DNA from 3 places in the Bacillus cereus group sp. Bce041 genome. Region 1 is predicted to be linked to each of the others. Evidence: riboswitches for the same ligand, from Rfam matches in the RefSeq annotation. Region 1 holds a riboswitch; each other region holds the start of a gene.

Region 1 (6,012 bases):
GCTTCGTCTGCTAAAGAAACGAACGCAGTTGTACCAGTGCGTTGCACTAATACGCTGTTATTTTCATCGATTAAGTTTTTCACTGCTTCTGGAAGTTCAGTTAAAGAACTTACAGGCTCTTGCTTAGCAGCGTCGCCTTTTCCGATAAAGTCCCATTTGTCAATTTTCGTTTTATCAGGCGTTGGCATTGGAAGTTCAGTTGCTTTTGCAAGAGCTTGTAAGCGGAACTCAGTCAACCAAGCTGCTTCGTTTACTTCGCTTGCGCGTTGACGGATTGTTTCTTGATCGAAAGGTAATGTACCGATTGTCATGTTTATGCTCCTCTCTTACGCTTCTTGCTCTGTTGTTTCGTCTTCAATACCTAATTCTTTTTTAATCCAGTCGTAACCTTCAGCTTCTAGACGTTGTGCAAGCTCAGGGCCACCAGATTTAACGATACGACCGTTCATCATAACGTGAACGAAGTCTGGAGTGATGTAGTTTAATAAACGTTGGTAATGCGTAATCATTAGGCAACCGAACTCTTCGCCGCGCATTTCGTTAATACCTTTAGATACAACTTTTAATGCATCGATATCAAGACCTGAGTCGATTTCATCTAAGATTGCGATTTTTGGCTCAATCATCATTAATTGAAGAATTTCGTTACGTTTTTTCTCTCCACCAGAGAAACCTTCGTTTAAGTAACGTTGTGCCATTTCTGGATCCATTTCTAGGAATTCCATGTTTTTATCTAATGTACGGATAAATTTCATAAGAGAAATTTCATCGCCTTCTTCACGACGTGCGTTAATTGCAGAACGTAAGAAGTCAGCGTTTGTTACTCCGCTAATTTCACTTGGATATTGCATTGCTAGGAATAGACCCGCTTGTGCGCGCTCGTCTACTTCCATTTCTAATACATCTTCACCGTCGATGATGATGCTACCTTCTGTTACTTCATACTTTGGGTGACCCATAATTGCAGAAGATAAAGTTGATTTACCTGTTCCGTTAGGTCCCATAATTGCGTGGATTTCTCCACCTTTTACTTCAAGGTTTACACCCTTTAAAATTTCTTTGCCATCAATTGATACGTGTAAGTCTTTAACCGTTAATGTAGAACCAGCCATCTCAATACCTCCATTAATCCTATATATACATTTTAAAAATTCCTAAAACGTTCATATTCTCATTTTATTCTCATTCTAATTTTATATCAAATAAAATGATATCGCAAACGACGAAAAAAAGTAACCGTTTTTTTCACAAATGTATATAAGTATTTCCTTCACATCTTTCTATGATACACCTTTCTTCTTATTTATATAAAGAAAAAAGGACTGGTAATTTTCCAGCCCTTTCCTTATATTTATTCACTTACCGGAAGTACAGCACCTTTATATTCTTTATTAATAAAATCTTGAATTTCTTTTGAATGTAGCACTTCTACTAGCTCTTTAATTTCTTTTTTCTTCTCATCACCTTTACGAACTGCAATGATGTTTGCATACGGAGAGTCTGATCCTTCAATCGCAATTGCATCCTTTGTTGGATTTAATTTTGCATCAATTGCATAGTTTGAATTAATAAATAAAGCATCTCCCTCATTATTTTCATACAATTTCGGTGAAAGTCCAGGTTCAACATCTGTTTTAAATTTTAAGTTTTTTGGGTTTTCTACAACATCTTTTACTGTTGCTTTAACAACATCTACTCCGTCTTTTAATTTAATAACGCCGCCTTTTTGTAACAGTGCTAGCATGCGGCCACGCTCCGCTACGTTATTACTCATAATCACTGTCCCGCCATCTGGTAAGTCTTTTAAGCTTTTATATTTCTTAGAATAAATACCCATTGGCTCTAAATGGATTTTTCCTGCGTTTACAATTTTATATCCCTTTTCTTGAATTTCTTTATCTAAGTAAGGAATATGCTGAAAGTAGTTCGCATCAATTTCTTTATCCGCTAACGCTTTATTTGGCAGTACATAATCCTGGAACTTTTTAATCTCTAACTTAATGCCTTTTTTCTCTAATATCGGCTGTGCCTTTTCCAAAATAACAGCGTGTGGCACGTTAGAAGCTCCCACAACAAGCTTATTCTCCTCTTTGCTCCCGCAAGCAGCTAATGTAAATACAGACAACGCTGTAACAACTGACAGTAGAACCTTTTTCATACGATTTCCCCTTCTCCCCAATGGTTATGTAGTTATAAAAAGAGCCGGCATACACCAGCCCTTTTCAGCAATTATTCTTTTACAGGAACAACTGCCCCTTTATATTCTTTATTAATGAAGTCTTCAATTTCTTTAGAATGCAATACTTCTACAAGAGCTTTAATCTCTTTCTTATCTTTATCGCCTTTACGAACAGCTACTATGTTTGCGTATGGTGAATCATTTCCTTCAATTGCAATTGCATCTTTTTCCGGATTTAACTTTGCATCAATTGCATAGTTAGAGTTAATTAAAACAGCGTCGCCTTCTTTATTGTTATACACTTGTGGCAATAAACCAGGCTCGATATCCGTTTTGAATTTTAGATTTTTCGGATTATCTGCAATATCTTTTGGAGTTGCTTTAACTGGATCTATTCCGTCTTTAATTTTTAAAATACCTTCTTTTTGTAAAATTGCTAAACCACGTCCATGGTCAGCAACTGAATTACTCATAATAATTGTCGCTCCGTCCGGAAGCTCTTTTAAGCTCTTATACTTTTGAGAGTACACACCAATTGGTTCTAAATGAATTTTTCCTGCTACTTCAAAGTCATATTTTTTATCTTTAATTTCTTTTTCTAAATACGGAATGTGCTGGAAGTAGTTTGCATCTAAATCCTTATCCGCTAACGATTTATTTGGTAATACGTAGTCTTGGAATTTTTTAATTTCTAACTCAATTCCTTTTTTCTCAAGTAACGGTTTTGCCTTTTCTAAAATAACAGCGTGCGGTATGTTAGAAGCACCCACAACAAGTTTCTTTTCATCTTTATCTTTCCCGCCACAAGCAGCTAATCCAAAAATTGAAGTTGAAATAAGTGCCGTAAGTAACAATTTTTTCATTTGAAACATCCTCCCGTTTTTCATTATCGTTTATCTATTCGAGTCGTTAAACTATCACCAATCCACTGAATTAAAAATACAACTAGTAATACACAAATTGTCGCAACGATTGTTACATCGTTATTCCCTCTTTGGAATCCTTCTAAGTAAGCAAGTGTTCCAAGGCCACCAGCACCAACAACTCCTGCCATTGCTGTATAGCCTACTAAAGCAATTGTCGTAACCGTAATACCAGATACTAATGCTGGTAACGATTCTGGAATTAACACTTTCAAAATAATTGTGCTTGTTTTTGCTCCCATTGCTTTTGAAGCTTCAATTACACCTTTATCAATTTCGCGAAGTGCGATTTCAACCATTCTCGCGTAGAATGGTGCTGCTCCAATAATTAAAGCCGGCAAAGCTGCACTTGCTCCAAGAATTGTTCCAAGAAGAATCTTTGTGAATGGGATTAATAAAATAATTAAAATGATGAATGGTATAGAACGGAATATATTTACGAATGCTCCAATCACCGTATTAATTGATTTGTTTTCCCATAAATTATCTTTTGCTGTCATGAAGAGTAACAATCCTAAAATGAGTCCTAAAACAAATGTCGCAAGAGCTGCGATTGCCGTCATATATAACGTTTCACCAGTTGCTTCTAACATTTGATTCCAATCAACATTTGTGAGTAACTTATCCATGTGCAATCACCTCCAGCTCTACTTGATCTTGATGAATTCCTTCTATTGCTTGCTGGATCGCTGTTTCCTCACCATTTAAATGAACAACTAAACTACCGTAAGAACCGTTATTCGTTTGTGCGATATTTCCTTGCAAAATGCTAACTTCTATATCACTGCGTTGCATCAATCGTTGAAGCACTGGTCTTTCTACAGCCTCACCGATAAACTGCAAACGAATTACTTTTCCATCTGGATATTTTTCAATTAAACTTTCAATCGTTTCATTTGTATCTTCAGAATCCGTTAACTGCTGTACAAATCGTTTCGTAATATCTTGCTTCGGATTACGGAATACATCAAGTACTGGACCTGTTTCTACAATCTTTCCTTTCTCCATTACCGCAACACGATTACAAATCTTTCGAATTACGTGCATCTCATGTGTAATGAGTACAATTGTTAAACCAAGGCGCTTATTAATGTCTAATAGTAAATCCAAAATTTGATCTGTCGTTTCCGGATCAAGAGCTGACGTTGCTTCGTCACATAAAAGCACTTGTGGATTGTTAGCTAATGCTCTTGCAATCCCAACGCGTTGCTTTTGTCCCCCGCTCAGCTGAGATGGGTACGCGTCTCCTCTTCCTTCTAATCCAACAAGATGAATTAATTCATCAACACGTTTTCTTCTCTTCGCTTTATCAACACCTGCAATTTCAAGTGGAAACTCTATATTTTCACGTACAGTTCGTGACCAAAGTAAGTTGAAGTGCTGAAAAATCATTCCGATTTCTTGCCTTGCCTTACGAAGTTCACTTCCTGTAATTGCTGAAATGACACGATTTGCAATTGTAATTTGGCCAGAAGTTGGTTTCTCCAACTGATTGAACAATCTAATTAAAGAACTTTTTCCAGCGCCACTATATCCGATAACACCAAATATTTCACCTTTATCTATTTTTAAATTGGCATTATCTACAGCAGTGACATCACCGCTTTTTGCTTTATATATTTTCTTTACATTCTCTAATAGAATCATGGTGTATCACCCCTTTTTTAAATAAAAAGCGCAAGCGGCTCGTTTAGAACAAGAGGGCGTTTGAATCCCTGACGTAGAGGCGCTTTTTGCCTCATAGGAAGGGATGAAACGACCGACTGTTCTAGCCGCTGGAGCTAGATTTCATAAAGATTTTAGGTCGACTCCGCAATTTTTTATTTTTAATGCGTGTAGTCCACTGTTATCATTACTTTTATTATTTGAATGTCCTCCACATTCAAACAATAAAAAAACCTTTCTGCTTTAGAGAAGCAGAAAGGTTTTTATGCGTATATAACAACATTATCCCTCTCTCTCATCTCTCAAAGCATTTGCTTTGCAGGAATTGGCACCATTTCAACATAAGTTGACGGTTGCCGGGCTTCACAGGGCACAGTCCCTCCACCTCTCTTGATAAGAGAAATCAGATTCAATTTTCGTCTGATTTGAAATTTATGAAATTGTCTATATTTTATGACTTGAATTGTATCAATATACACTCACCATGTCAACAGAAATTTTCGCAAAAAATGAAACTTCAGAATTTTAAGCACCTACTGACATCGGTTTACATATATGAAACATCGATTCCACTAATAACATCGTTCGGTACGTTCCCGAATATTGTACACGTCCATCATTCATTAGCATTTGCAATCGTACATTTCCATTCACCAATTGTTCTATATCCTTTTCATCTAAGCAAATGATTTGTTCCGTTCCTCTTTCTTCATGTACCAGCTCTATATAATCTCTTGAAATTTGTAACGAACAACTTTCATCTCCAAAACGAAAATTAACAGTTTTTTCTTCTTGTCTTAAAAGCGGTTCTAAATGATATTGAGCATTAGCGTAATTTACAAATGATTGAAGCAAAGAATATAATCTCACCCTAAATCACATCCTTCATATCACTTTCTATTACATACCATTCCCTCTCACTAAAGAGCAATCCTGTTATTTTCGCTCGACAAATACTGTATCCACCCTGCATCTCGACATATTTCCCAAGAAATATGTCGAGGCGGCAAAAATTTTGCCGCCTACTTTAATTCCGTATATAAATATTCAACCGAATGAAATGCGTATATCTTCTTCATCAGTGTCCCATTTTCAAAAACAAGTAAACAAGGTACACTTTCAATCCCATACTCTTTCGCTAAATGCGGAGCATAATTTAAATCTAACATCCCAATTTTGAGGCCTTCAATTGTCATCTCAACGACTGTTAACATCTTTTTTGCTAATTGGCATGTTCCACACATT
Region 2 (6,012 bases), on a different contig from region 1:
TGTCCTTTCCTATGTTGGACGAATTGCTCCTGAAAAAGATATTGATACGCTGCAACACCTTATCGTTAAAACAGCACATACTCGAAACGATATTCATTGGCTCATCGCAGGAGACGGTCCTCTAGCAACAAGTTTACGTGAAGCTGTTCCGAAAACAAATATCACTTTTACTGGCTATTTACAAGGCGGGGATTTAGCTGAAGCATATGCTTGTTCTAACATAATGGTGTTTCCATCAGCTACTGAAACATTCGGAAATGTCGTACTTGAATCACTCGCATGCGGTACACCTGTTATTGGTGCAAATAGTGGCGGGGTTAAAAATATTATTACAGATGGAAAAACGGGAGTTCTTTGTCCGCCTAAAAATGAAGATGCATTTCTATCATCCATTTATTTTTTATTACAAAATGAAGAAAAACTTGAGCAGATGGGAATAGAATCTTCCTCTTTTGCGAAATCAAAGAGCTGGGATGAGGTCTTTCGTGGCTTGCTTAACCAATATGAAGAAGTCCTTCAGCATAACGCATCAGAGTTGCTTGCTTAAATAGAAAAACTCCCTTCAAAAAACGAAGGGAGTTTATTACATGGTCATAAATTTTAGTTTAATAAATGATACATAAGGTTAAGCATTGTTTTATTTCTATATTAATTATATCAAAAATAAACATAACTAAACAGACTTGTAATAAAAACCCATAAAAATTAATATATGGTTATACAGTGTTTTAACTGTATAATGATTTTAAGAATTCCCCTTAAAATCAACTCACTCACATACCTTTATACAGCAATTGTTCCCCAATTCTGTATATCAAAAAAACCTTTCATTCATTTGAAAGGTCTTTTTGAGCCTGCACATATTCTTCTTTCGTATTTACATTTATAAACCAATCCGCATTCGCTTGTACATCTTCTCCAGAAACATACTTCACATTACATTGTGATAAAAGCTGCCCCATACTTCTTTTTTCTTCCTGAAGTAAAGCATAAATCTTTTCTTTCACGCGGTTATGATACGCCGCAAGTAGCGGTTGTTTTCTTCCATTAATAATAGGTACAACCGCATCATATTCATTGTTCGTTTGCTCTAGTAAAATGGTAAACCATTCATGCGACACGTTTGGTGCATCGCAAGGCATAATAGCGTACCAATCTGCTTCTATGTATTCCATTCCTGATACAATGCCGGCCAGCGGTCCATTCCCTTTATAGTGCGGAATGTCTTCTATAACAGGTACTTGTACGAATTGCTCTACTCGCTCTTTTATATCAGTATGGCTAATTACTACAATGTCTTGCAAAGTATTTCCCATCACTTTCACAATATGCTCAACAAAAGTAGTTTCCTTCCAAATTGCTAACGCTTTCGGCTCACCGAATCTACTCGACATACCACCTGCTAATACAATTCCAGCATACTTACTCATTGGCGATGCAGCTCAAATGTAATATGACCTAATTCCGGTAAAATTAATTTATTCATCGCAAGGCGAACCGCTCCGCTAGACCCTGGCATCGAGAAGACTACTTTGCGCCCAATTGTACCACCAATCGCTCTACTTAACATTGCGCTGCTTCCGATATCTTCTAAATAACTAATCATACGGAACAGCTCACCAAATCCAACAATTTCTTTATCTAATAACGCTGATACTGCTTCAATTGTGACATCGCGTTTCGTAATACCAGTACCGCCATTTGTTAATACAACATCTACATCTTCCTTATGATAACCAGCTAACACTGCTTGCTGAATACTTTCTTTATCATCTTTTACAATTTCATAAGAAGTTACTTTATGTCCCGCTTCTTTTAACAATTCATGTAATAGTTGTCCGCTCTTATCTGTTTCTTCCGTACGTGTATCGGAAATCGTAACAATCTTGCAACGCACTTCTTTTGGAGCTTGTTTTTTATGTTCAGTTACACTCATTTTTTATCTTTCCTTTCTTAAAAACTTTTCTTCATTTTATCATACATATCTTTACACAATTATGTATGAAGCCAATAATGCGCCATGATACAATATAAGTATACTAACCCACAAAAAGGAAAGTGCCCTTTCTTATACTCCTAGACTACACATCTTTAGCTACTCTTTATATTTTCTACATAATAGAATTCAATTTTAAAACTTGTACTAAAAAATAAATCGGAGGTCTACCTATTATGGAACTATACAAAAAATTAACAACAACATTCATCCTCTTATTCGTCGCTTCCATCACTGTCGGTTTTTCTCTAAAAGGCGCAATTCCATACGCTACATTAGTAAGTATTATATTCGCAACGCTATTTTTACTAAGCAGTGCATTTTGCGCAGGTAAAGCACGTCAAATGAAAGGTTGATTACATATGTTCCAGAAGAAATCAATCCTTTGTAAATCATGTGAAAAGGAAATACAAAAGGAGGACTTACATTGTTTGAATCAAACCGTATCCAGTTACGAAAGTTTTCCGAAGATGATATTCTAACATATTATAAATGGCATAATGATATAGACGTTATGAGTTCAACTACTCTCACTCTTGATAAATATTCCCTTCAAGACACAGAAAAACTTTGCCAGCAATTTATTCATTCTTCGGACTCTAAGAGCTATATCATTGAAGAAAAATCTACGCATCTTTCAATTGGTATTACTTCTTTAATTCATATTGATTCGTATAATCGAAACGCTGAATGTATTATTGATATTGGTAACAAGGATTACTGGGGGCAAGGTTATGGGAAGGAAGCTTTCACCTTATTATTGGATTATGCATTTTTAGAATTAAATTTACATCGCCTTTCTTTACGAGTATTTTCTTTTAACGATAGAGCAATTAAATTATATAAATCACTCGGTTTTCAACATGAAGGAACTTGTAAAGAAGCTATATTCCGCAATGGCAATTGGCATGACATTGAACTCTTCGCTTTATTCCAACGTAATTATAAATAAAAAAGCTTTGCGCTCACCGCGCAAAGCTTTTTTTCATATATTATAGACCAGCTTGCTCTTTTAAAGCTGCTGCTTTGTCTGTACGTTCCCATGATAGATCTACATCAGTACGTCCAAAGTGGCCGTAAGCTGCTGTTTGTTTGTAAATTGGGCGACGTAAGTCTAGCATTTTAATAATACCAGCTGGGCGAAGATCGAAGTTGTTACGAACTAGCTCTACTAGTACGTCTTCAGATACTTTACCAGTGCCGAATGTATCAACTGAAATTGATACTGGTTGTGCTACACCGATTGCGTATGCAAGTTGTACTTCTGCTTTTTCAGCAAGACCAGCTGCTACGATGTTTTTCGCAACATAACGAGCTGCATATGCTGCAGAACGGTCAACTTTCGTTGCATCTTTACCAGAGAATGCACCGCCACCGTGGCGAGCGTATCCACCGTAAGTATCAACGATGATTTTACGTCCTGTTAAACCAGCATCACCTTGTGGTCCACCAATTACGAAGCGGCCAGTTGGGTTAATGAAGAATTTCGTTTCTCCATCCATTAATTCTGCTGGTACTACAGCTTTAATTACGTGCTCTTTTAAGTCGCGATCGATTTCTTCCCATGTAACATCTGGGTGATGTTGTGTAGAAATTACGATAGTATCAACACGTACTGGTTTACCATTTTCATCATACTCAACTGTAACTTGCGTTTTTCCATCCGGACGTAAGTATGATAATGTATCATCTTTACGTACTTCAGTTAAACGGCGAGCTAATTTGTGAGCAAGCGAGATTGGAAGTGGCATTAACTCTTGTGTTTCATTACATGCGAAACCAAACATTAAACCTTGGTCTCCTGCACCAATTGCCTCAATCTCAGCGTCAGTCATTTGACCTTCGCGTGCTTCTAGCGCTTGGTCAACACCCATAGCGATGTCAGCAGATTGCTCATCGATAGATGTTAAAACTGCACAAGTTTCTGCATCGAATCCGTATTTTGCGCGTGTGTAACCAATGCCTTGAATTGTTTCACGAACGATTTTTGGAATATCTACGTAAGTAGAAGTCGTAATTTCCCCCGCTACCAATACTAAACCAGTTGTTACAGTTGTTTCACAAGCTACACGTGCATTTGCGTCTTTTGATAAGATCGCATCTAAAATTGAATCAGAAATTTGGTCACAAATTTTATCTGGATGTCCTTCAGTTACAGACTCAGATGTGAACAGATGACGTTTTTTTGTCATGTGGTAAACCTCCCTACAGTAATTGTATATATTGTACGGAACTCATCCTTAATTTGCCACAAACTGCGACATACATTTATTCTCCCACACAAGCATACAGAAAAACCTTTCCTACTTTACATAGAGGAAAGGTTTAATTTGCTACTTGCATACTGCTTTTTGCCCTTCGCTCTTATCGTTCGAGACCTGTAGCCTCGCACAGGTTTTAGCACCTATTCACCTGTATTTACCACTACAAGTGAGGTTGCTGGGCTTCATCGGGCCTGTCCCTCCGCCAGCTCGGGATAAGAGAGTATCCGTCCCAACCTATACTAAAGAAATGATATTCATTTGTCAATTAATATTCACATTTTCCTGAAAGTTTTTCTCAATACGCCTGAAATGAAATATTAATAGGGAAATAATGCATTCACACAAACAAAAAGAAATAAATAGTATACATTATTTATATAATTGTGTTATACTCTTGTTGGGGATTACGAGAAATATTTCATTAAATGAAAAGGATGGTATATAAATATGAGTACTGTGAATGTCCAAATTGGTTTACACGAATTATTGAACGGAAGCAATGCACAGATTCAACTAAGTGTTCCGCAATTAGTGGAAAAAGTATTAATGCGAAATGAAGGGAAATTAACTTCGACTGGTGCCGTTTCTGCTTCAACTGGAAAATATACAGGACGTTCTCCTAAAGATAAATTTATTGTGAAAGAAGCATCGGTTGCTGACAAAATTGCTTGGGGAGCTGTGAACCAACCGATTTCTGAAGAACATTTTAATAAATTATATACTAAAGTTTTAGAATACTTAAAAGAAAAAGAAGAGTTATTCGTCTTCAAAGGATTTGCAGGCGCTGACCGCAATTACCGCCTACCAATTCAAGTTATTAACGAATATGCATGGCACAATTTATTTGTACATCAATTATTCATTCGTCCAACTGAAGAAGAATTAACAACTCATGAATCAGAGTTCACAATTGTTTCTGCACCGAATTTCAAAGCTGATCCAGCTGTTGACGGTACAAACTCTGAAGCATTCATTATGGTTTCATTCGAAAAACGTATCGTACTAATTGGTGGTACAGAATACGCTGGAGAAATGAAAAAATCAATCTTCTCTATTATGAACTTCTTATTACCTGAACAAGATATTCTTTCTATGCATTGCTCTGCAAACGTAGGTGAAGAAGGCGACGTAGCACTATTCTTCGGTTTATCTGGAACAGGTAAAACAACATTATCTGCTGATCCAAACCGTAAATTAATCGGTGATGATGAGCACGGTTGGTCTGATAACGGTGTATTCAATATTGAAGGCGGTTGCTACGCGAAATGTGTAAACCTTTCTCACGAGAAAGAACCACAAATTTTCGATGCAATCACATTTGGATCTGTTTTAGAAAACGTTATCATTAATGACCAAACACGTATCGCCGACTACAACGATACTACTTTAACAGAAAATACTCGTGCTGCATACCCTATGCATGCGATCGACAATATCGTACTGCCAAGTGTTGCTGGACACCCAAATACAATTATTTTCTTAACTGCTGATGCATCTGGCGTATTGCCTCCAATCAGTAAGTTATCAAAAGAGCAAGCTATGTATCATTTCTTAAGTGGTTACACTAGTAAACTAGCAGGAACAGAGCGCGGCGTTACTTCTCCGCAAGCAACATTCTCAACTTGCTTCGGTTCACCATTCTTACCACTTGATGCATCTCGCTATGCTGAAATGCTTGGTGAAAAAATCGAGAAACACGATGCGAAAGTATTCTTAGTAAACACTGGCTGGACTGGTGGCGAATACGGCGTT
Region 3 (6,012 bases), on a different contig from region 1:
ATTAGAAACGCAGCAAAACTCTGATACAACCTATAGATTGTATGATTATGATAGAAGAGATTCAGAAGGTAATTTACGTGATCTTCATCTTGAAAGCAGTATTGATGTAATAGAAACTCCATGTATTTCGAATCAGTTAACATTTAAAAATGAAAAAGTAGATGATTTGAGTATAACTAATTTTATTAAATGTCCGTATTTTTCAGTGGAAAAATGGGAGTTAGATGGATCAGCTAGTTTGGAACAACAAAAAGCCTTCCTTCTTGTTAGTGTAATACAGGGAGAAGGTGAGTTAATTAAAGAAGGTGAGCACTATTTCTTTAAAAAAGGAGACCACTTTATAATACCTAATTACTTTGGAGGATACGATTTGGTAGGTAACTCTATATGTATTGTTTCAAGTATATGATAAATTTTATAATTTTTATATAAAGATTATAGAAAATATTATTTAAACACAAATTAACCAGTTCCTGATTTTACGGATCTGGTTAATTTGTGTGAAGTGCATCAAATTTTGAGGAAGTGCTAGTGAACCGCATCATAAATAAATGACGTTTTGTATGTTCGATTTTTAAATAATACCTAAGGAGGAGTGGATTGCAGTTATAGTAATACTCCTTTTTTTGTATTTCTATAATAGATAATTTTTTTAAAAAACAGAATTGTCTTGACAGTTATTGAATGGATTGATAAGGTTATAAAAAAATATTTCTTATCCAGAGAGGTGGAGGGACTGGCCTTATGAAACCTCAGCAACAGGTCTGCTTAAGTAGACACTGTGCTAATTCCAGCGGGTGATAATCCTGATAGATGAGAGCTTCCGTTTTTATTTGTCAGTAGCGCCCTCTTTTTTAGAGTGCGTTTTTTGTTTTTTCTGGGTAATAACTAAAGGAGAGTAGAAATGGAGAACAAAAATGGGCAAGAATTTCAAAGGAAAATGCAAGCACGTCATTTAGTCATGCTATCACTTGGTGGGGTGATTGGAACGGGCTTATTCTTAAGTTCGGGTTACACTATTCAACAAGCTGGCCCATTTGGAACAATTCTATCCTATTTGGTTGGTGCGCTAGTGGTTTATCTAGTTATGCTATGTTTAGGAGAGCTTTCCGTACATATGCCTGAAACTGGCGCATTTCATAGTTATGCAGTTAAATACATTGGACCGGGTACAGGGTATACAGTAGCCTGGTTGTATTGGTTAACTTGGACTGTTGCTTTAGGTTCTGAATTTACAGCCGCAGGATTACTTATGAAGCGATGGTTTCCATCGATTAATGTTTGGGTATGGAGTGCTCTTTTTGCCATTTTGATCTTTGTATTAAATGTCCTGACTGTTAAATTTTTTGCCGAATCCGAATTTTGGTTTTCAACGATAAAGGTTATAGCTATTGCGATTTTTATTGTTTTAGGAGTAGCGGCAATGCTAGGGTTTCTTCCGATGACTCATTCAAAAGCTGCACCATTCTTTTCTAATTTTACAAGTGGAGGTTTATTTCCCCATGGTGCTACGGCCATTATGATGACCATGCTTGCGGTTAATTTTGCTTTTTCGGGAACAGAATTAATAGGTGTTGCAGCTGGAGAAACAGCGAACCCGGAAAAAATGATACCGAAGGCAATTCGAACTACTCTGTGGAGATTGATCATCTTTTTTGTAGGAACGATTGTTGTTTTATCTGCGTTATTGCCTATTTCCGATGCGGGGGTATTAGAGAGCCCTTTTGTTGCAGTTCTAGAACGAATTGGGGTGCCATATTCAGCTGACATAATGAATTTCGTTATCTTAACAGCCATTTTATCTGCGGCAAACTCAGGCCTTTATGCCTCTTCTAGAATGCTTTGGTCGCTTGCTAATAAGAATATGATATCCCCGATTTTTGGAAAAATGACGAAGCAAGGTGTTCCAATCAACGCCGTCATTTTCAGCATGGTGGGTGGAGCTTTGGCTTTGCTTTCGAGTATTGTGGCACCAGATACTGTCTATATCGTACTTGTTTCCATTTCCGGTCTAGCAGTAGTTGTAGTTTGGATGAGTATTAGTGCTTCGCAGTTCCTATTTCGCAGACAATTTTTGAAAGATGGAAATTCTGAGAAGGACTTGATTTATCGCACACCACTATATCCATTAGTACCAATTGCTTCTTTTATCCTTTGTCTGGCATCGTGTATTGGAATTGCATTCGATCCAACACAGAGAATTGCCTTATATTGCGGCATACCGTTTATTTTGTTTTGCTATGGAAGTTATTATCTAACAAAAAATCTAAAAAAGAGGGGCGTAGATTATGTCGAACAAAATCAACCCAATTGATGATATTTTATCCCAACATTCCATTATGCTTCTTGACGGAGCATTAGCTACAGAATTGGAGGCGCATGGATGTAATTTGGACGATCCTCTTTGGTCGGCACGTGTGTTACTAGATAATCCGGAACTAATTTATCAGGTTCATTCAGACTATTTTCGTGCTGGAGCGGACTGTGCCATAACAGCAAGCTATCAAGCTACTATTAGCGGTTTTTCCAAGCGTGGAATACAAGAACAGGAAGCTTTGGAATTAATTAAGAAAACGGTGTTACTTGCAAGAAGGGCAAGAGATGATTTTTGGAAGGAAAATACGCAAACGAATAGGCCTAAACCATTGGTTGTTGCATCAGTTGGGCCGTACGGCGCTTATCTTGCAGATGGTTCAGAGTATGTAGGCAACTATGGTGTGACAGATAAAACATTAGCAGACTTTCACCGTTCGAGGATGTCTGCGTTAATCGAAGCAGGTGCAGATCTATTGGCATTTGAAACGATCCCTTCCCTGCAAGAAGCAAGAGTATTAGATACATTATTGCGTGAGTTTCCAGAAACATATGCGTGGCTTTCCTTTTCGCTAAAAAATGAGAAAGAGATTAGTGAAGGTATGAAACTCGTGGAGTGTGCACGAGCTTTTGAGAAAAGTGAACAAATTGTAGCGATAGGTATCAATTGTGCGCCAGTAACCGTTGTGACTGGCGCAATTCAAGAGTTGAGGGCAAACACCAAAAAACCGATTATTGTTTATCCAAACTCTGGTGAAACTTATAATCCAGAAACAAAAACATGGCATGGTCATGAACAATGTAACGCGTTGAATATTCAATCTGAAGAATGGTACCAAGCAGGTGCACGTTTAATAGGTGGATGCTGCAGGACGACACCTTATCATATTGAGGAGATATCGAACAAGTGGCGTTCTTCCGAATATTTCTATTCAAACGAAGCAAAACAGTAATGTAATGGAAGATAATCTATCTTTGTGTGTATTTTCATGATTTAGCTTGTTCAGGAATCTACAGTTACGTTTAGTGGCACAAAATGTCTTTTCAGAGCCACAAATGTGGATGGTAGCCTCGGGAATCCAGTGGACTTTTGGGTACCTTAGGTATGGAAAGGAATCAGGGAAAATAAAAACCGCTTGTTTAATAGAAATGGTAGATAACATGTTGAATCTTTTAATGAAGATGTAGTTGATCCAATTGAAAGTGAAGGGGAACAATTATTCGTAATTAAAGTTAACGAAGAGGTTAATTTAGTTATTTAAAAAAATAGTTCAATAACTATATGAGAATTTGTTGTGGTAAAAATCCTTGTTGTAGTAGTTAATATGGTCATATTTTTGTAAAAAAGGATAGATGTAAACAGGTATACTCTCCTGTTCATCTATCCTTTTCTTTTTACCTTATAAAATGTGTGACATTGTATTCAATCGTATAAATATAGGATTTCATTACTATTTCCTTGACTTTTATTGAACTACTCACCACTTAACGTCCTTACGGACTTTTTGAAGTGGGAGATTCCTGCTAAGATAACCGGTGTATCCACCGGTTATCTTAGCAGGCTCTACCCGTAGTTCCTATGGTGAGAACATAAGTATCTTGTACGTTAACGCACCACACTCCCTACTTTAGCTTGGTTTTCGCAACTTCGGTAAGCATGGGGCGATAGAACGTTGAAGATTTTACGGTTGCAACGTTTTTCTGCAACCAACCTCATATCTTCAGTTTTCGAGGAGCAATCTGTACAAGTAAATGATAACAAACACGTTGGCTTATGCCAACCGACATTCATCTCCCACCTAAAATTGGTGTTTCACATCTTCACATTTTTGAGGAAGGAGTTTTCTGTCGGAAAACGATAAAACGATAGGGTTTATTTAGTTTGCGTATTATTAAGAGTATTCTTCTATTTTAGGAATGCTTTACCCCACAAAATGAAAGTACACTTTGTTTCCATTCTTAAGTTGATAGATGTGTGGTGCCCCCCTGTAAAAACGTAATTGTATTGTAGAAAAATAAAATGAAAGGATTACTTACCTTTAGTAAATATGAGAACTTTATATTTTTATTATTTACGATTATGCAATATCAGATCTCAGATATACATTCGCTCAGTTGCACATTAGGATATACAAAAATCACGTAAACTCCAGATGAACTTCACACTCGAATAGAAAATCAGTTATATAATAACTATAGAATTTATTAACGTTACATTAATTTTTATCTATTGGGATATATAAAATATAAAATTTCGATACGGAATACTAGGGTAAATAACTTCTTATAAGAAAGTAATAAAGGAGAATAGCTATGACAAGCACAGTACTGGAATCAAAAAAAACTAACATTACTGAAGAAGATGTTGAAATTTTAAAAATAATGGCGCATCCAATTCGTTTACGTATTGTAAATGAGCTAAGCAAACATAATACTTTTAATGTTTCGCAGCTAACAAAAATTTTAGAGATACCCCAATCATCTGTTTCACAACATTTATCGAAAATGAAGGGTAAGGTACTAAAAGCTGAACGTAAAGGCTTAGAAATTTATTATTCCATTCGTAATAACAAAGCAACTCAAATTGTCGGCATACTTGGATATTAAGCCATATATACAATTGCGTAAAGATAGAGTAGTACCTGAGAAGGGTGCTACTCTTTTTGGACTCTATAAACACAACATGACAAATGTTACTTTTCCATAAAAGAACAAGAACAAACTAGGAATTATGTTTTCCTACATCGAATTTAAACGTACATGTCATTCAAAATAGATGCCAGACACCTGGATGTACATAGCTAAAAGCAACTCATCAAACGCTGGAGGGATACAATGTCTTATAAAACGATTCATACCGATTTTCGAAATGACTATACAAATGCTCGAGATGCCTTGTTAAATGAAGGAATCGTTGAAATTGGCCATGTCCAATATGAAAGTCAAAAAGGACTAATCATACGTCCTGCCTACGAAATAGAAGGAGAAATTTATTTTTTCTCGGGAATGAAAGCAGCGGGAGAAACGATATACAGTGTACAATTACGCCCTTTTAATGAGCTAAAAGGGGCGGATTACATTCCACTAGAAGAAAAATCTTGTATAACTGTGTAAATGAGAGAGGTATAGCTATCAGCTAGGAAGAGGAGGGAGAGATGGATCAAGATGAGCGGTATTATATTTTACAAGAACGTGTAAGTTTGCAAACATACTTAGACTCCTTAAACCCGAACGTTTCTGACAACTACAACAAAGAACGAAGTATGAACGAGCTGCAAAATCAAAGCCTCATTCGATAACATAAAACATGTCTTGATAAAATGCTACTAATCAGTATTCAGAAGAGAAGTAGCATGTACCTTGATGTACTAAACTTAGAAGAATATCGAACAGAATTAAGTACGAAGATTCAAACTTAGATGACGATACTTAAACTACACAGTATATCAATTTAATTTGACATACATACGAAATACTTGTACCTAAAAATAAAGGAAAGTTTAACAATATCCTTTTCAGTGGATTCTTAACACGATTAATTGATTAAACTGCGTTTTTTTCTGAAGCAGCCACTTTGCTACGTTATTAGGACTTATAGGCTTTTTAGAGCAACTGGGAGCTGAGCGTAAAAAGGAAATGAAAAAAAATAATTAATTGTAAAGCTTGAGGAACGTTCCTTCAACTGTATTAGATATAAAG

The links. A riboswitch is a leader RNA that binds a small molecule or an ion and turns the genes downstream of it on or off. The one in region 1 is predicted to bind S-adenosylmethionine.
Region 2: it holds a riboswitch for S-adenosylmethionine, as region 1 does, so the genes downstream of both, metK (methionine adenosyltransferase) here and ACUN13_RS20515 (methionine ABC transporter ATP-binding protein) in region 1, are expected to answer to the same signal.
Region 3: it holds a riboswitch for S-adenosylmethionine, as region 1 does, so the genes downstream of both, mmuP (S-methylmethionine permease) here and ACUN13_RS20515 (methionine ABC transporter ATP-binding protein) in region 1, are expected to answer to the same signal.

The regions. Positions count from the first base shown of each region.
Region 1 is NZ_JBQXON010000006.1:244,723-250,734, reverse strand. It holds gene sufD (Fe-S cluster assembly protein SufD) at 1-311, opposite strand, end outside; gene sufC (Fe-S cluster assembly ATPase SufC) at 327-1,112, opposite strand; gene metQ (methionine ABC transporter substrate-binding lipoprotein MetQ) at 1,352-2,158, opposite strand; gene metQ (methionine ABC transporter substrate-binding lipoprotein MetQ) at 2,230-3,042, opposite strand; gene ACUN13_RS20520 (methionine ABC transporter permease) at 3,066-3,731, opposite strand; gene ACUN13_RS20515 (methionine ABC transporter ATP-binding protein) at 3,724-4,749, opposite strand; SAM riboswitch class I at 5,060-5,167, opposite strand; gene ACUN13_RS20510 (hypothetical protein) at 5,293-5,637, opposite strand; gene ACUN13_RS20505 (thioredoxin family protein) at 5,790-6,012, opposite strand, start outside.
Region 2 is NZ_JBQXON010000001.1:1,001,157-1,007,168, forward strand. It holds gene ACUN13_RS05265 (glycosyltransferase family 4 protein) at 1-547, shown strand, start outside; gene ACUN13_RS05270 (molybdenum cofactor guanylyltransferase) at 828-1,430, opposite strand; gene ACUN13_RS05275 (MogA/MoaB family molybdenum cofactor biosynthesis protein) at 1,427-1,936, opposite strand; gene ACUN13_RS05280 (hypothetical protein) at 2,173-2,352, shown strand; gene ACUN13_RS05285 (GNAT family N-acetyltransferase) at 2,424-2,948, shown strand; gene metK (methionine adenosyltransferase) at 2,989-4,188, opposite strand; SAM riboswitch class I at 4,358-4,479, opposite strand; gene pckA (phosphoenolpyruvate carboxykinase (ATP)) at 4,708-6,012, shown strand, end outside.
Region 3 is NZ_JBQXON010000026.1:8,609-14,620, forward strand. It holds gene manA (mannose-6-phosphate isomerase, class I) at 1-409, shown strand, start outside; SAM riboswitch class I at 713-820, shown strand; gene mmuP (S-methylmethionine permease) at 905-2,314, shown strand; gene mmuM (homocysteine S-methyltransferase) at 2,289-3,266, shown strand; gene ACUN13_RS30535 (ArsR/SmtB family transcription factor) at 4,627-4,920, shown strand; gene ACUN13_RS30540 (hypothetical protein) at 5,149-5,427, shown strand; gene ACUN13_RS30545 (hypothetical protein) at 5,469-5,612, shown strand.